2 regions of the Kitasatospora sp. NPDC001159 genome follow, and region 2 is predicted to be linked to the other one. Evidence: riboswitches for the same ligand, from Rfam matches in the RefSeq annotation. Region 2 holds a riboswitch; the other holds the start of a gene.
What was found. Region 2 has a riboswitch for cyclic di-AMP ahead of ACWC9T_RS32665 (transglycosylase family protein). Riboswitches for the same ligand answer to the same signal wherever they lie in the genome.
Positions count from the first base shown of each region.

Region 1 (7,554 bases), on a different contig from region 2:
GACCGACATCGCCGAGCGGGCCGGACTCGCCCGCGGCCTGGTCTCGTACTACTTCGACGGCAAACGGCTGCTGATGCAGTCCGCGACACACCGGATGATGCACCAGGCGCTGTCGGGCGCCCTGGCCGAGCTGCCGCCGGACGCCTCCCCCGAGGCTCGGCTGGCCGGCGCCATCGACGCCGTGCTCGGACTCGCGCTGGATCACCCGCGGGTGATGCGCTCCCACCTGGCACTGATCCTCGACCCGGACACCGGCGCCTTCGTCCAGGACCCGGAACAGCAGCAACTCGGCGCCGTCCTCCAAGGGTTGCTGCAGGACTGGGGTGCGCCGGATCCGGTCGCCGAGCACGCGGTGCTACGCAGCGCGCTGATGGGCGGCTGCATCGGCGTACTGCTGCCGGGCGCGGAGATCCCGTTGGCGCCAATCCGGTCGGACCTGTTCCGCCGCTACGACCTGGCCTGGGACCTCGGGTGCCCGCCGCAGCCGCTGCCGCCGGAACGCGAACGGCCGCCGGCCCGCGGTTGACGGCGGGTGGGCGGCTGGGCCGGTTCCTCAGGGGGTCGGCCGATCGGTCTGCTGCGGAGGATCGGCCCGCTTCGGACGAAGTGCCTGCCAGGGAGGACCGGTCCGTTGCGGTGGGGCCGCCGAGGCCCCGCCCGGCCGGGACTCAGCGCTCCTTCAGGATCGAGGCCAGCAGGTCTATGGTGCGTTCGGGCGTGAGGCTGTCCACGCAGAGCCGCTCCATGACCTGGATGTAGGCGTCGACGTCGTCCCGTTTGTCCAGGTAGAGCGCGCTGGTGAGCTGCTCCAGGTAGACCACGTCCGCGAGGTCCTGCTCCGGGAAGCGCAGGATGGTGAACGCGCCGGACTCCCCGGCGTGCGCGCCGAAGCGGAACGGCATGACCTGGATCACCACGTTGGCCTGCTCGGCGACGTCGATCAGGTACTGCACCTGACCGCGCATCACCTTGGGACCGCCGACCGGCCGACGCAGCGCGGCCTCGTCGATCACCGCCCACAGACGCGGGTTGGCACCCTCGGTCAGCAGCTTCTGGCGGCGCAGGCGGAGGCTGACCCGCCGCTCGACCTCCTCCTCGCTGATGACCGGCCGACTCTGTCCGAAAACCGCCCGTGCGTACTCCTCGGACTGCAGCAGACCGGGGATGAACTGCACCTCGTAGGTGCGGATCAGCTGCGCGGCCTCCTCCAGGCCGACGTAGGTCTGGAACCAGCCCGGCAGCACGTCGTTGAAGCTGTGCCACCAGCCGGACTTGTTGGCCTCGCGGACCAGGCCGAGCAGGGCCTCCCGCTCCAGGCCGTCGTCCACGCCGTACAGGCTGAGCAGGTCGGCGACGTCGCGTTCCTTGAAACTGACGCGGCCGAGCTCCATGCGGCTGATCTTGGACTCGGAGGCGCGGATCGCGTAGCCCGCGTCCTCACGGGTGATGCCGCGTGCCTCGCGCAAGCGGCGAAGCTGCGAGCCGAGGAGGATCCGGCGGACCATCGAGCCGCCGCCCGGCTGAACTGTGGTCATGCGGTCGAAACCTCCACCTAGGGCAAACAGCGCACAGTCTGCCATCAGTTGAGCGCTCACGGTGCCGATACTGACGGATGTTCCTATCAGTTCCGCACTCCGCACACCAGGATGCACGTGCATCCGGCGCTTGCATATGCCAATAGTGCGACTGCACGTGAATCGACTCTTGCATCTGCAGTGAGCGCACACCACCATGGTGCACGTGCACCTGCACACCCCTGGCAATCCCGCGGGCTCCGCGTCGACCCCACGCGCGACTCCGTGCACCGACCCGGCGACGTCCCCCGCGCCATCGGGCGTTCGAGTGCGCGCGCGCCTGGTCGAGGGGGCGGCCGAGCGGCCGAGCGAGTCGGAGGTGACCGGCATGACCCCGGCGGGTCCAGCCGTGTCCGCCCCCTTATGGGAGGAGCTCTTCATGAGCACCGGTACGGCTTTGGCGGTTGACCCCCATGTGGTCACCTGTACGCTCGCTCCTCGCTTCGAAGCTGTCAGAACCGCGCGCGACTTCGCCCGGACCACCCTTCAGTGCTGGGGCCTGATGGAGCTGTTCGACGATGTCGCGCTGGTGGCCTCGGAACTCGTGACCAACGCGCTCCGGCATGCGATCGGCGCACGGCCCGACCCGTCGGGCGGCGCCCCTGGCGAGTACGACTTTCCCGCACGGCCCACCCCGGACGGGCGGCTGCCGATCCGAATAAGCCTGGTGCACCGCGCACCCCAGGTGGTCTGCGCGGTGAGCGATCCGAGCGGCATCGGACCGGTCGCCCGGGAAGCGGACTTCGTCGCCGAATCCGGCCGCGGGCTGCACCTGGTGGAATCGTTCAGCCGCTCCTGGGGCTGGCACCCGCTGGGCAGCGGCAAGGTGGTCTGGGCCATGTTCGAGGCGGAGCCGGCCGAGGGCGGCGGACTCGACGGACATGTCGAAATCGGTGGACGGCACCGGCGCTCGGCCTAGCGCCGCACGGCGCGCGGCCGGCCGAGGGACGACCCGGGAGGACCATACCCCGGGCCCTTCAGCCAGGCCTTCGGGCCCTGCGGTGGCAGCCCGCCTCCGACCCCGGTTCCGGTTACCGGCGTCGAACGCGCCGGCCCAGGCCCGGTGCGCCCCGGCCCAGGCCCCGCGGGAACCAGCCCCGCACGACCTCGCCCGGTACGGCTTTGCCCGGTACGGCCATGCGCCGCCGTACGACTCGCGGGCGAGCCTGCGAGGAGAAGACAAAGGCCGTCGCGGTGTCAGCACCCACGACGGCCCCCCGATGGTGAAGCGGCGGCCGGTCAGACCGCCAGGTGGTCGAACTCCCCGTCCTTGGCCCCCAGCAGCAGGGCCGCGATCTCCGCTCGGGTGTAGATGAGCGCCGGACCGTCCGGGAAGCGCGAGTTGCGCATCGCCACGTCACCGCCCGGCAGGGCCGCGAACTCGACGCAGTTGCCCTGGGAGTTGCTGTGCCGGCTCTTCTGCCAGACCACCCCCTTGAGGTCGGCGGCGGCCATCCCGTTGAAGGTGTGGTTCGAGCCGTGCATGTCCTGCGAGTCGTGCATAGAAGTCTCCCGAAGAGCTCCGGAGTTGTCGTCCAGCGCGGCGCCCCGGCACCGCCAACGAACGGACCGGCCCCGTACCGGTCCGGCACAACGCCTCACTTGACGCGATGATAGCCGCTGTGCACGTGCATCAGCACGGGACATTGCAGGTGCACGAGGCCTTTTACCGGCCGCCTCGAACTCTTCACGGGCCCTTCTCCTGACGGTACGTAAACGGACATAGTCGACTGAATCGACGGGTTTTCGATAACCGGCCGTGAGCGGCCCCCCGCTAAATGTTGATCTTCGAATGCCGGGAGTCGCACCCCCGTGACCCTCCGTCAGGCCACCCTCCGACTGTGAGACATCTCACGCACCACAGGTGCAACGGAACACCCCGTGCGGCACGTCAGGGCAACTGCGGACGTCCACGCGGGGGTTGGGCGAGGAATGTCCGGATTGTAGGCAAACCGCCCGGACCGGCACGACGGAGACACGACCTCCGCACCGCGACCACCCGAAACCCGTACGGCAACCGACTGCAGGCCTGACGGGCAGATGTCCTACGATCTCCGGCATGAGCACCGCAGCCATCCCGGGCGCACCACTGCCCGTCCGTACTCCAGGCTCCCGTGCGCGGGGGCGCCACCGCCGCCCCGAGCGCCCCGAGATCCCCACCGGTTCGCCGGCCCTGGTGCTCGCCGTGCCCGCGACCGCCGGGCCGGAGTCCCGTTCGGTCGTCGAGGAACTGCTGTCGATCGTCCGCAGCGAGCACAGCGGCGTCCAGGCCGCCGCCGGCTACCTCCCGGCGGACGGCACCGAGGGCGAGGACGGGGACGACCGCACCGTCGCCGAACTGCTGGCCACGGCCGCCGAGGCCGGCCTGCCCACGCCCGTCGTGGTGCCGCTGGCACCGGGGCCGCACGGCTTCCTGACCGAACTTCACGCCCTCGCCGCCGAGCACGGCGCGACCGTCACCGACACGCTGGGCCCGCACCCGCTGCTGGCCGAGGCCGTGCACGTGCGGCTATCCGAGGCCGGGCTGGCCCGGGCCGACCGGGCCCGGCTGTTCGCCATCGCGACCGCCGCGGACGGCGTGGTCCTGACCACCGTCGGCGGCGAGGAGGCGGCCGCCGCGGCCGGGATCACCGGCGTGCTGCTGGCCGCCCGACTGGCCGTCCCGGTCGTCGCCGCGGCGCTCGACGTGCCCGGCTCGGTGGCCGGGGCCGTCAGCCACCTCAAGGAGACCGGCTCCCAGCGCCCGGCGCTGGCCCCGCTGGTGATCGGGCCCGAGGCCGACTCGGAGCTGCTCGCCACGGCCGCCGAGGAGACCGGCTGCCCGTCGGCGGCACCGCTGGGTGCCTACCCGACCGTCGGCCAGCTGATCGCCTCCACCTACCTGGCCGCGCTGCCGACGCCGTCGGCGGAGGAGCTGGCCCGGGCCGAGGCGGAGGCCGCGGCCTCGGCCGAGGAGGGCTCGCGCGGCGCCCACGCGGCCGCCCAGGGGCCCGTGGAGGCCTAGTAGGAGGCCTGCGACGACCGTCGCGCACTCTCCCGCACACCGAAGGGCCCGGAACGGCTTCGTTCCGGGCCCTTCGGCATGCCCGCTCCTCCCGCCTTCACCCCCACACCTGCTGCTTGTCCCGGCCCGGGAATTACGGGAGCCGGGAGAACAATGGCACAAAATGTCCGTTATGTCGCTTTTTGAACGGGAATGCCAGGGCCACATCCCGGCACTCGAATCACGATCACTCCCCCGCCGCGCCGGGCACGCCGCCGCACACTTCTACGCCCCATCACCTCACCTCTGAGGCGAAGACAATTGCGGGAATCCACAGTTACATTGCCGGAAAACGATCATTTACGATCATGATTCGTGTCCTATTTGGCAATTTCTACTAAACCGTGATGTGCATCACAGATATTTGCAGTTTGAACTTAAGTCTGCTTAACGTGCTCCCCGTTCGTGGCCACACGGACCCAGTTCATCCGCAACGCCGAGTCCTGCCGTCGGATGTCCTGGCAGCGCGAAAACGCACCACGGCAGGAGCGGGGGAACCACAGGTAAGTCGCCCCGGGCAGTTCCTCGGAACGGTCCAGGGCTAGGGGTGAAGCCGCGCCCACAGCGCGGCCGGGCAACTCCAGCCCGAATCCGACAGCTCACCTCGCAGGCGTGGGAGAGGACCGCGTCTTCATGCTTCCCACCAACGGCACCCGCCTGTCCAGCCGTACCCGTCGCGTGATCGCCGCCCTCGGCGTCGCGGGCGTCGGCCTCACCGTCCCCTGCCTCACCACCGGCACCGCCAACGCCGCCTCCGTCGCCACCTGGGAGAAGGTCGCCCAGTGTGAGAGCAGCGGCAACTGGGCCATCAACACCGGCAACGGTTTCTACGGCGGCCTGCAGTTCACCTCCAGCACCTGGGCCGCCTTCGGCGGCACCACGTACGCCCCGCAGGCCAACCTCGCCACCAAGGACCAGCAGATCGCCGTCGCCGAGAAGGTCCTCGCCTCCCAGGGCCCCGGCGCCTGGCCCGTCTGCTCGATCCAGGCCGGTCTGACCAAGGGCGGTGCCCCGGCCGCCGTCGACACCTCCGCCGCCACGGCCGCCAAGCCCGCCGCCAAGCCCGCGCCGAGCCAGGCCCCGGCCGCGAAGACCGCCAAGCCGGCCGCGCCCGCCCAGGCCCAGAGCAGCGACTACACGGTCGTCGCGGGCGACTGGCTGTCCTCGATCGCCGCCAAGCACAACGTCCAGGGCGGCTGGCAGCGGCTGTACGACCTCAACCGCAGCACCCTGACCGAGGGCCCGAACACCATCTACCCGGGCCAGCGCCTGACCTTCGGTGACGGCGACCAGGCCCAGGCCGACAAGTCCTCCTCGTCCACCGGGTCCGGCTCGGACTTCAGCTGGTTCAACCGCTCCCAGAAGGCCGGCCAGGCCGCGAACGGCGGTGCCGTGAACGCCAAGCCGGCCGCCCAGATCCAGGCCTCGAAGCCGGCCGCCAAGACCCAGGCCTCGAAGCCGGCCGCCAAGGCCCAGGCCCAGGCCCAGGCCCAGGCTGCCACCGGCAGCATGGCCGCCGCGGTGTCCTTCGCCGAGTCCAAGGTCGGCCAGGCCTACGTCTACGGCGGCACCGGCAACGGCGGCTGGGACTGCTCCGGCCTGACCCAGGCCGCGCTGCGCGCCGCGGGCATCAACCTTCCGCGCGTCGCCGCCGACCAGGCCGCCGCCAGCACCCACGTCTCGCTGGACAGCCTGAAGCCGGGCGACCTGCTCTTCTGGTCGAACAACGGTCAGGACTCCGGCGTCTACCACGTCGCGATCTACATCGGCGGCGGCAAGTACGTCGAGGCGGCCAACCCGAGCGCGGGCGTCCGCGAGCAGACCATCGCCAACTGGGCCCCGGACTTCGCCGGCCGGGTCTGAGCAACGGCGTACTGGCAGCCGCCTGCTGGCAGCTGACGTGCAACAGACAACGGCGGACGGATGACACACAACGGATGACGGATTTCACCGTCTGCCATCCGTCCGCCGTCACCCGCCAACCCCGGGGAGAGTCCGGTCGCTCCTCCCGGGGGTTCGCGTATTCGCATGGTGAAAGCCCGCCCCGACGGGCATGCTGCTGCTCTGCACCCGAGGAGGAGTCACCATGGCCCAGGTCACCATCACACTCGATGCGAACCTCGCGATCGACGCGATGCTGCTCTCCGGTACCAAGAACCCGCAGGACGCCGTCGAACTGGTCCTGCGCGACTACCTGGCCCGCGGCCGCCGCACCGAGCCCCGGACCGGCGACGCGGCCGGCGGCCACCGACTCACCGCCGACCGCCCGGCCGCCCAGGAAGGCTGACCGGCCGGAGCGGGCGGGTGGGCGAACGCCGAAGGGCCCCGGAGAGCAACTGCCGACGCTGTTGGTGAATTCGGGGCCTGTGCGTGACGTCGGCCTTCAAGACCTGGTTGTGGTCTTGAAGGCCGACGTTGTCGTTTGGGGGAGGGTGCGGGGTGTCGATGCGTGCGAGCGTGCCGGGTGAGGTGCCGGCGGAGACTGTGCGGGTGGCTCGGGCGGCGTTCCCGAAGGGCAGCCTGGCGATCCGGATCCGGGACGAGCTGGGAGTGTTGTTCACGGATGAGCAGTTCGCCGACCTGTTCCCGGCGCGGGGCAACCCCGCCTGGTCGCCGGGCCGGTTGGCGCTGGTGCTGGTGCTGCAGTTCGTGGAGGGGCTAACCGACAGGCAGGCCGCCGAGGCGGTCCGGGCCCGGATCGACTTCAAGTACGCCCTCGGGCTGGAACTCGGCGACCCGGGCTTCGACTTCTCTGTGCTGCCGGAGTTCCGGGACCGTCTGGTCGAGGCGGATGTCGGGCGACGGGTGCTGGACGGCATCCTGGACGCGGCCCGGGCCAAGGGCCTGCTGAAGACGGCGGTCCGGGCCCGGACCGACTCCACCCGTGTGCTGTCCGCGGCCCGTGAGCTCAGCTGGCTGGAGATGGTGGCCGAGGGG
Region 1 covers NZ_JBSFJV010000007.1:136,175-143,728, reverse strand. Annotated here, with positions in the region: gene ACWC9T_RS06345 (TetR/AcrR family transcriptional regulator) at 1-526, shown strand, start outside; gene ACWC9T_RS06340 (helix-turn-helix domain-containing protein) at 669-1,535, opposite strand; gene ACWC9T_RS06335 (ATP-binding protein) at 1,903-2,493, shown strand; gene ACWC9T_RS06330 (DUF397 domain-containing protein) at 2,814-3,077, opposite strand; gene ACWC9T_RS06325 (hypothetical protein) at 3,634-4,578, shown strand; cyclic di-AMP (ydaO/yuaA leader) riboswitch at 5,073-5,243, shown strand; gene ACWC9T_RS06320 (transglycosylase family protein) at 5,230-6,480, shown strand; gene ACWC9T_RS06315 (hypothetical protein) at 6,704-6,904, shown strand; partial or broken gene ACWC9T_RS06310 (transposase) at 7,057-7,554, shown strand, end outside.
Region 1: linked by a shared signal. The riboswitch ahead of ACWC9T_RS06320 (transglycosylase family protein) and the one ahead of ACWC9T_RS32665 (transglycosylase family protein) in region 2 are both predicted to bind cyclic di-AMP.

Region 2 (7,554 bases):
CGCTACCGGGGACTTTCGGCCCTCCGGTCTTCGGCCTCGGTACGGGAGCGGTCGGCCCTCGTACCGGAGGGGTCAGCCCTCGTACTCACTGTGCTTACTGGTCCGCAGAGCGACTGTGCTCATCACTCCGCGGAGCGGAAGCGCGGGAAGGCGCCGCGGCCGGCGTACTCGGCGGCGTCGTCGAGGATCTCCTCGATGCGCAGCAGCTGGTTGTACTTGGCGACGCGCTCGGAGCGGGCCGGGGCGCCGGTCTTGATCTGGCCGCAGTTGGTGGCGACGGCCAGGTCGGCGATGGTGACGTCCTCGGTCTCGCCGGAGCGGTGCGACATCATGCAGCGGTAGCCGTTGCGCTGGGCCAGCTCGACGGCGTCCAGGGTCTCGGTCAGCGAGCCGATCTGGTTCACCTTCACCAGCAGCGCGTTGGCGGTGCCGGTCTCGATGCCCTTGGCCAGGCGGGCCGGGTTGGTGACGAACAGGTCGTCGCCGACCAGCTGGACCTTGTCGCCCAGCTTGACGGTCATGGCCTTCCAGCCGTCCCAGTCCGACTCGTCCAGCGGGTCCTCGATGGAGACCAGCGGGTAGGCGGCGACCAGCTCGGCGTAGTACTCGATGAGCTCGGCGGCCGAGAGGGCCTTGCCCTCGAACTGGTAGGCGCCGTCCTTGAAGAACTCGGAGGAGGCGACGTCCAGGGCCAGGGCGATGTCACGGCCGGGGACGTAACCGGCCTTCTGGATCGCCTCCATGATGAGGTCGAGGGCCTCGCGGTTGCTGTCCAGGTTCGGGGCGAAGCCGCCCTCGTCGCCGAGGCCGGTGGACAGGCCGCGCTCCTTCAGCACGCCCTTGAGGGTGTGGTAGACCTCGACGCCCCAGCGGACGGCCTCGGAGAAGGACTCCGCGCCGATCGGGGCGATCATGAACTCCTGGATGTCGACGTTGGAGTCCGCGTGCGAGCCGCCGTTGAGGATGTTCATCATCGGGACCGGCAGGACGTGCGCGTTCGGGCCGCCCAGGTAGCGGAACAGCGGCAGGTCGCTGGCCTCGGAGGCGGCGTGCGCGACGGCCAGCGAGACGCCCAGGATGGCGTTGGCGCCGAGCGAGGACTTGTCCGGGGTGGCGTCCAGGTCGAGCATGGCCTGGTCGATCAGGCGCTGCTCGGTGGCGTCGTAGCCGACCAGCTCCGGGCCGATCTGCTCGATGACGGCCAGGACGGCCTTCTCGACGCCCTTGCCGAAGTAGCGGTTCTTGTCACCGTCGCGCAGCTCCAGCGCCTCGAAGGCGCCGGTCGAGGCACCCGACGGGACAGCGGCACGACCGGTGCTGCCGTCGTCGAGGCCGACCTCGACCTCGACCGTGGGGTTGCCGCGCGAGTCGAGGATCTCACGGGCTACGACGACATCGATGGACGGCACGAGGCATCTCCTTGCGGAAGCAGGGTCCGGCCGACGGTGGTGGCTGCCGGCGGGATGATTGCGGAGTCGTTACGACCAGAGCCTAACCGCCCGGGCTCCCGGGGCCACGTCGACCTCGGCTCCGTCTCAGCGTGTGGCCCACTACCCGCCGGTAGTTCACCTGCTTGTCCCAGCTTGTCCCTTTGCCGCGGACGAATGCGGACGAAGGGGGCCGGGCGTGGCCCCCTTCGCTCCCGGGGTGTTGTCCGAGTCCTTCGGAGCGTCACCCGAGGCCCTGTGGACCCGGCTCAGCCGAGGTGCAGGACCTGGCCGGGCACGATCAGGTTCGGGTCGCCGCCGACCGTGCCGCGGTTGCCGTCGTACAGCGCCTGCCAGCCGCCGGACACGCCCTGGGCCGCGGCGATGCCCGACAGGGTGTCACCGGAGTGGACGGTGTAGTCGTGGCCGGCCGGGCCGGCCTGGACCGGCTGGGCGGCGCGCGGGGCAGCGTGCTTCGGAGCGTACTGCTGGACCGACTGCTCGACAGGCTCCTCGGCCTGCTTGGGAGCGGCGTGCTTCGGAGCGTACTGCTGGACCGGCTGCTGGGCTGGCTTCGCGGCCGGCTTGGGGGCCTGCTGCTTCGGGGCCTGCCGCTTGGGCGTCTGCTGCTGCGGGGCGGACTGCGGCTTGGCGTCCGAGGAGGTGTCGACCACGGCCGGGGCACCACCCTTGCTCAGGCCCGCCTTCTGGGAGCAGACCGGCCAGGCGCCCGGGCCCTGGGAGGCCAGCACCTTCTCGGCGACCGAGATCTGCTGGGCCTTGCTGGCCTGGTTGGCCTGCGAGGCGTACGCGGTGCCGCCGAACGCCTTCCAGGTGCTGGAGGTGAACTGCAGGCCGCCGTAGAAGCCGTTGCCGGTGTTGATGCTCCAGTCGCCGCCGCTCTCGCACTGGGCGACGGAGTCCCAGGCGGAGGCCGGGGCGGCGGAGGCGCCGGTGGCGGCGAGGAGCGGCATCGCGAGTCCGACGCCGGCCACACCGGCGACGGCGATGGCCTTCTCGGTCTGGGTGCGACGACGGTGACGGCCAGTTCCAACGAACAGCATGAAGACGTCCCTCTCCGCACGCCTGCGAGGTGAGCTGTCGGGTTCGGACCGGGAGGTGGCCCGGCCGCCGCATGCGGAAACGGTTCCGCTCGGGCGGCTTCACCCCAAGCCGTGGAGGACGGCAACAAACCTGGTTCCCCCGCCCCTGCCCAGGGTTCTGGTCGGTTTCCCGTGACGCGGCGGGCAGGATTCGGCGTTCCGCGCACGAGGTCCGCAGCTGCGAACTCCAGGGAGACTAGACAGATCTTCAGACCAATCACAAGCTCATATCACCGACATCACACAGAAATTACGGCATGTGATCAATCGCCTACCAGTGGCGCCTGTTTGTCCCTATTGATGGGCTTTCATACCGGCATCAAAGGCACATCAGCGACTTCACGTCAGTGTGCCGGAGCCTCGGGAACGGCGTGCGGAGACCGGATCTCGGGACTGAATTCGACCGGAAGTTCGCGCAATCCACGCATGATCAGACCGCCGCGCCAGCGCAGATTCTCCGGGGTTTCAGCCAGCCGGAGATCGGGCAGTCGGGAAAGCAGCGTGGCGAGCGCGGCGCGCCCTTCCAGCCGGGCCAGCGGGGCACCGATGCAGTAGTGGATGCCGTGCCCGAACCCCAGGTGGGGGTTGTCGGTCCGGGCCAGGTCGAGGGTGTTCTCGTCCGCGAACCGGGCCGGGTCGCGGTCCGCCGCCGCCAGCACCACCAGCACCGGATCACCGACCGGGATGTCCACCCCGCCGATGGTCAGCGGCCGGGTCGCGAACCGCCAGGTCGCCAGCTCCACCGGCCCGTCGTAGCGCAGGAGTTCCTCGATACCGGTCTCCAGCAGCGCGGTCTCCCCGCGCACCACCGACTCCTGCAGCAGCGCCCGCTGCCCCGGATCGCGCAGCAGCGCGTACGTCCCGTTGCCGATCAGGTTGATGGTGGTTTCGAACCCCGCGAAGATCAACACGAAGCACATGGCGGCGGCCTCGTTCTCCGTCAGGTGCTCGCCGTGGTCGCTGGCCCGGATCAGGCCGGAGATCAGGTCGTCACCGGGGTCGGCCCGCTTGCGGTGGATGAGGTCCACCAGGTAGGCGCGGATGCGCTTGACCGCCCGGCCCACGCCGCCGCGCTGCCCACCGTGGTGGCGGATCATCATGCCCGCCCAGTCACGCAGATCGTCCTGGTCCTCGGCCGGCACGCCCAGCATGTCGCAGATCGCGTAGATGGGGAGCGGGAAGGCGAACTCGTGGATCAGGTCCGCCGAACCGCGCTGCGCGAAGCCGTCGATCAGCCGGTCGGTGAGCTGCTGCACCCGCGGCTCGAACTCGGCCACCCGGCGCGGGGTGAACGCCTTCGACACCAGACGGCGCAGCCGGGTGTGGTCCGGCGGGTCGATGTTCAGCAGGTGGGTCATCAGATCCGCCTGCCGCTCCCCCGGGATGCCCACCCGGCCGGTGCGGTGCGCCTGCTCGCTGTGGTGCGCCGGGTTCTTCGACAGCCGGCTGTCCGCGAGCGCCTGCCGGGCGTCCGCGTAGCGCGTCACCAGCCACGCCTCCACCCCGCTCGGCAGCTTGGTGCGGTGCACCGGGGCGTGCTCGCGCAGCCACGCGTAGGCGGGGTACGGATCGGCGGCGAACTCCCAGGTGAAGAGCTGCGGGGCGGGCTGGGCGGCGTCGGGCTGAGCAGGCATGGGTCGACCGTAACCGCTGGGCCCGGCGCGCCCTGACCGTCAACCGTCCGCGAACGGCGCACGAGTGGTCCGCCGGCGGCGGGCGGGCACGCCGCCAACGCTCCGGGGACGGCCCGTGGGCGGCTCTTGGACAGCTCTTGGTCGGGCGGCAGGCGTGAGTCTGGTCACCTGCGGGGTAATCCCTGTTGCGGAGGGTCAGGACGTGCCTACGATCCTCCGCAGTACGCGTGGGCGCCGGTGCGGTGTCGCCCACAGGGAGGAGCAGACCATGCGGGTCAGCGGGGCAGTCGTCGTCATCGCGGTCCTCGACGGCGGTTCGGGAGCCGGCCTCGCGCGCCGGTTCACCGCGGCCGGCGCCGCCGGGATGCTGATCGCCGACACCCACGTCGGCATCGCCGAGGACCTCGCCGCCGAACTCGACCGGCCTGGCTGCCCCGTCGTCGGCGTCTGCGGAGACATCCGCCGCCCCAGCGACGTCGCCGCCCTGGTCGACACCGCCGAGAAGCACCTCGGGCCGATCGACCTCTTCTGCGTCGCCGGCCCGAACGGCGAGCGGATCGTCTCCCTCGCCGACCTGCCCGACCACCTCGACCTGGAGCGCCTCGCCGAACTCGTCGCCCTCATCGGCGAGGCCATCGGCGAACTCGTCCCGCCGCAGCGGCGCCCGGCCGAGCACACCGCCACGGCGGCCTGAGCCGACTACTCCGGCTTGAGCCCCTCGGCCGCGCGCACTGCGTCCCGGTAACCGCGCGCGGCCGAGCGCAACGCCGCGTCCACATCCACCCCGGCGTCGTGCGCCCGCTGCACCACCGCGAGCAGCAGCCGGCCCGCCGACTCCGCGGTCAGCTCCGCCGGCAGCTCGTACGGCGCGTCCGGCACACCCTCGAACCCCGCCCGGCGCACCCGGGACACCAGCTTCGCCGCGTACGCCAGTGCCGGCAACCCGGCCGGCACGCCGTCCAGCACCGACTCCCGGTCCGCCTTCTCGGCCGCCTTCAGCTGCTCCCAGTTCGCCTCCACCTCGGCGGCGCCCGCGGCCTCGACGTCCCCGAACACGTGCGGGTGCCGGTACACCAGCTTCTCCACGATGTCCCCGGCCACGTCGTCGATCGTGAACGGCCCGGTCGGGTGCTCCTCGGCGATCCGGGAGTGGAAGAACACCTGGAGCAGCACGTCGCCCAGCTCCTCGCGCAGCGTGTCCCGGTCCCCCTCCTCGATCGCCTCGACCAGCTCGTACGCCTCCTCGACCAGGTACTTCACCAGGCTCTCGTGCGTCTGCTCGGCGTCCCACGGGCACCCGCCGGGCGAACGCAGCCGGTCCATCACCGACACCAGGTCCAGCAGCCGCGACCCCGGCAGGTCGTACGAGCCCGGCAGCACCTCGATCTCCGGCACCTCCCCGACGTGCTCCACCGCCAGCCGCGCCAGCGCGTTCGTCAGCCCCGGATCCCCGTCCGGACTCCCCAGCCACACCGTCGGCCCCGCTTCCGCCGGCTGCTCGGTCAACAGCCGCGCCAACGCCGGCGCCGACTCCGCCCCCACCACCTCGACCGCCACCCCGGCCTGCCGCACCGCGGCCACCTGCGGATGCCCCTCCTCCCCCACCAACACCCGCCCCGCCGACCGCAACGCCTCCCACGCCGGCCACGCCAGCAGCCCGGGAGCCACCCGGTGGGTGGTGGTCAGCAGGATCAACTTCGAGCCCGGAACATTCGTCGTCACACCTCGAACCTACCCGCCCCGGCGAGCAGCCCGCCGGGCCGGACGCACTCCCACTCACACCGGAAGTCGGCCCCGCCGACTTCCCACGCCCGAACGGCACCCGCAGAGCCCCGCCCACCGACGGCGTACGACACCCGTTCCCGAACCTCGAGGAGACCAAGGCCGGCCCGGCCTTCCAGACCCCCACCGACATCGCCCCCGGCGAGACCGGCAAGGGCTTCGTCACCTTCGAGGTCCCGGACGGCACCAAGCTCGACAAGGTCCAGTTCGCCTCGACAACGGCTTCGCCAACCAGGTCGGCCAGTGGAAGATCGGCTGACGCCTCCGTTCACCACCGCGGCCCGCGCACAGCCCCCGTACCCAGCAGAACGGCGGCCCCGGGCCGAAGCCCGAGGCCGCCGTGGACCGTCGACCGGCCAGGTGCTACTTCTTCGCCCCCGCCAGGTCGTCGAACATGGCCGACAGGAACTCCGAGCACCAGCCCAGCAGGTCCCGCCCGACCAACGGCTTGCCGCCGATCCGGCCGGTGCTCGGCCGGGGTACCAGCAACTGCTGGGCCGTTCCCTTGACCTGGCTGCGCGGGTAGAGCCGGTTCAGCCGCAGTTGCTGGGACTCTCGTAGCTCCACCGGCCCGAAGCGGATGTTCGAGCCCTGCAGGGTGATGTCCGAGATCCCGCACCGCCGGGCGTACAGCCGAAGCGCCGCGACCAGCAGCAGGTTCTCCACCGGCTCGGGCAACTTGCCGTAGCGGTCGACGAGTTCGTCCCGGACCTGCTGGATGTCCGCCTCCGAGTTGACCGCCGCGATCGAGCGGTAGGCCTGCAGCCGCAGCCGCTCGCCGGGCGCGTAGTCGTGCGGCACGTGGGCGTCCACCGGCAGCTCGATCTTCACCTCCAGCGGCTCCTCCTCCGGTTCGCCGCCGTTCGCCAGCGACTCGCGGAACTCGGCCACCGCCTCGCCCACCATCCGCATGTAGAGGTCGAAGCCGACCCCCGCGATGTGCCCGGACTGCTCGCCGCCGAGCAGGTTGCCCGCGCCGCGGATCTCCAGGTCCTTCATCGCGACGTACATGCCGGCGCCCATCTCGGTGTGCTGGGCGATGGTGGCCAGCCGCTCGTGCGCGGTCTCGGTGAGCGGCTTCTCCGGCGGGTACAGCATGTACGCGTAGCCGCGCTCGCGGCCACGGCCGACCCGGCCGCGCAGCTGGTGCAGCTGGGAGAGGCCGAAGGTGTCGCCGCGCTCGACGATCAGGGTGTTGGCGTTGGAGATGTCGATGCCGGACTCCACGATCGTGGTCGACACCAGGACGTCGAACTCCTTCTCCCAGAAGTCGACGACGACCTTCTCCAGCTGGGTCTCCCCCATCTGCCCGTGCGCGGTGGCGATCCGCGCCTCGGGCACCAGGTCCTTCAGCCGGGCGGCGGCCTTGTCGATCGACTCCACCCGGTTGTGGATGTAGAACACCTGGCCCTCGCGCAGGAGTTCACGCCGGATCGCGGCCGAGATCTGCTTCTCGTCGTACGGTCCGACGAAGGTCAGCACCGGGTGCCGCTCCTCCGGCGGGGTGGTGATGGTGGACATCTCGCGGATGCCGGTGACCGCCATCTCCAGGGTGCGCGGGATCGGGGTCGCGGACATGGTGAGCACGTCCACGTTGGCCCGCAGCTT
Region 2 covers NZ_JBSFJV010000092.1:2,359-9,912, forward strand. Annotated here, with positions in the region: gene eno (phosphopyruvate hydratase) at 123-1,409, opposite strand; gene ACWC9T_RS32665 (transglycosylase family protein) at 1,697-2,491, opposite strand; cyclic di-AMP (ydaO/yuaA leader) riboswitch at 2,497-2,664, opposite strand; gene ACWC9T_RS32670 (cytochrome P450 family protein) at 2,875-4,164, opposite strand; gene ACWC9T_RS32675 (SDR family NAD(P)-dependent oxidoreductase) at 4,433-4,858, shown strand; gene ACWC9T_RS32680 (MazG family protein) at 4,864-5,886, opposite strand; gene mfd (transcription-repair coupling factor) at 6,310-7,554, opposite strand, start outside.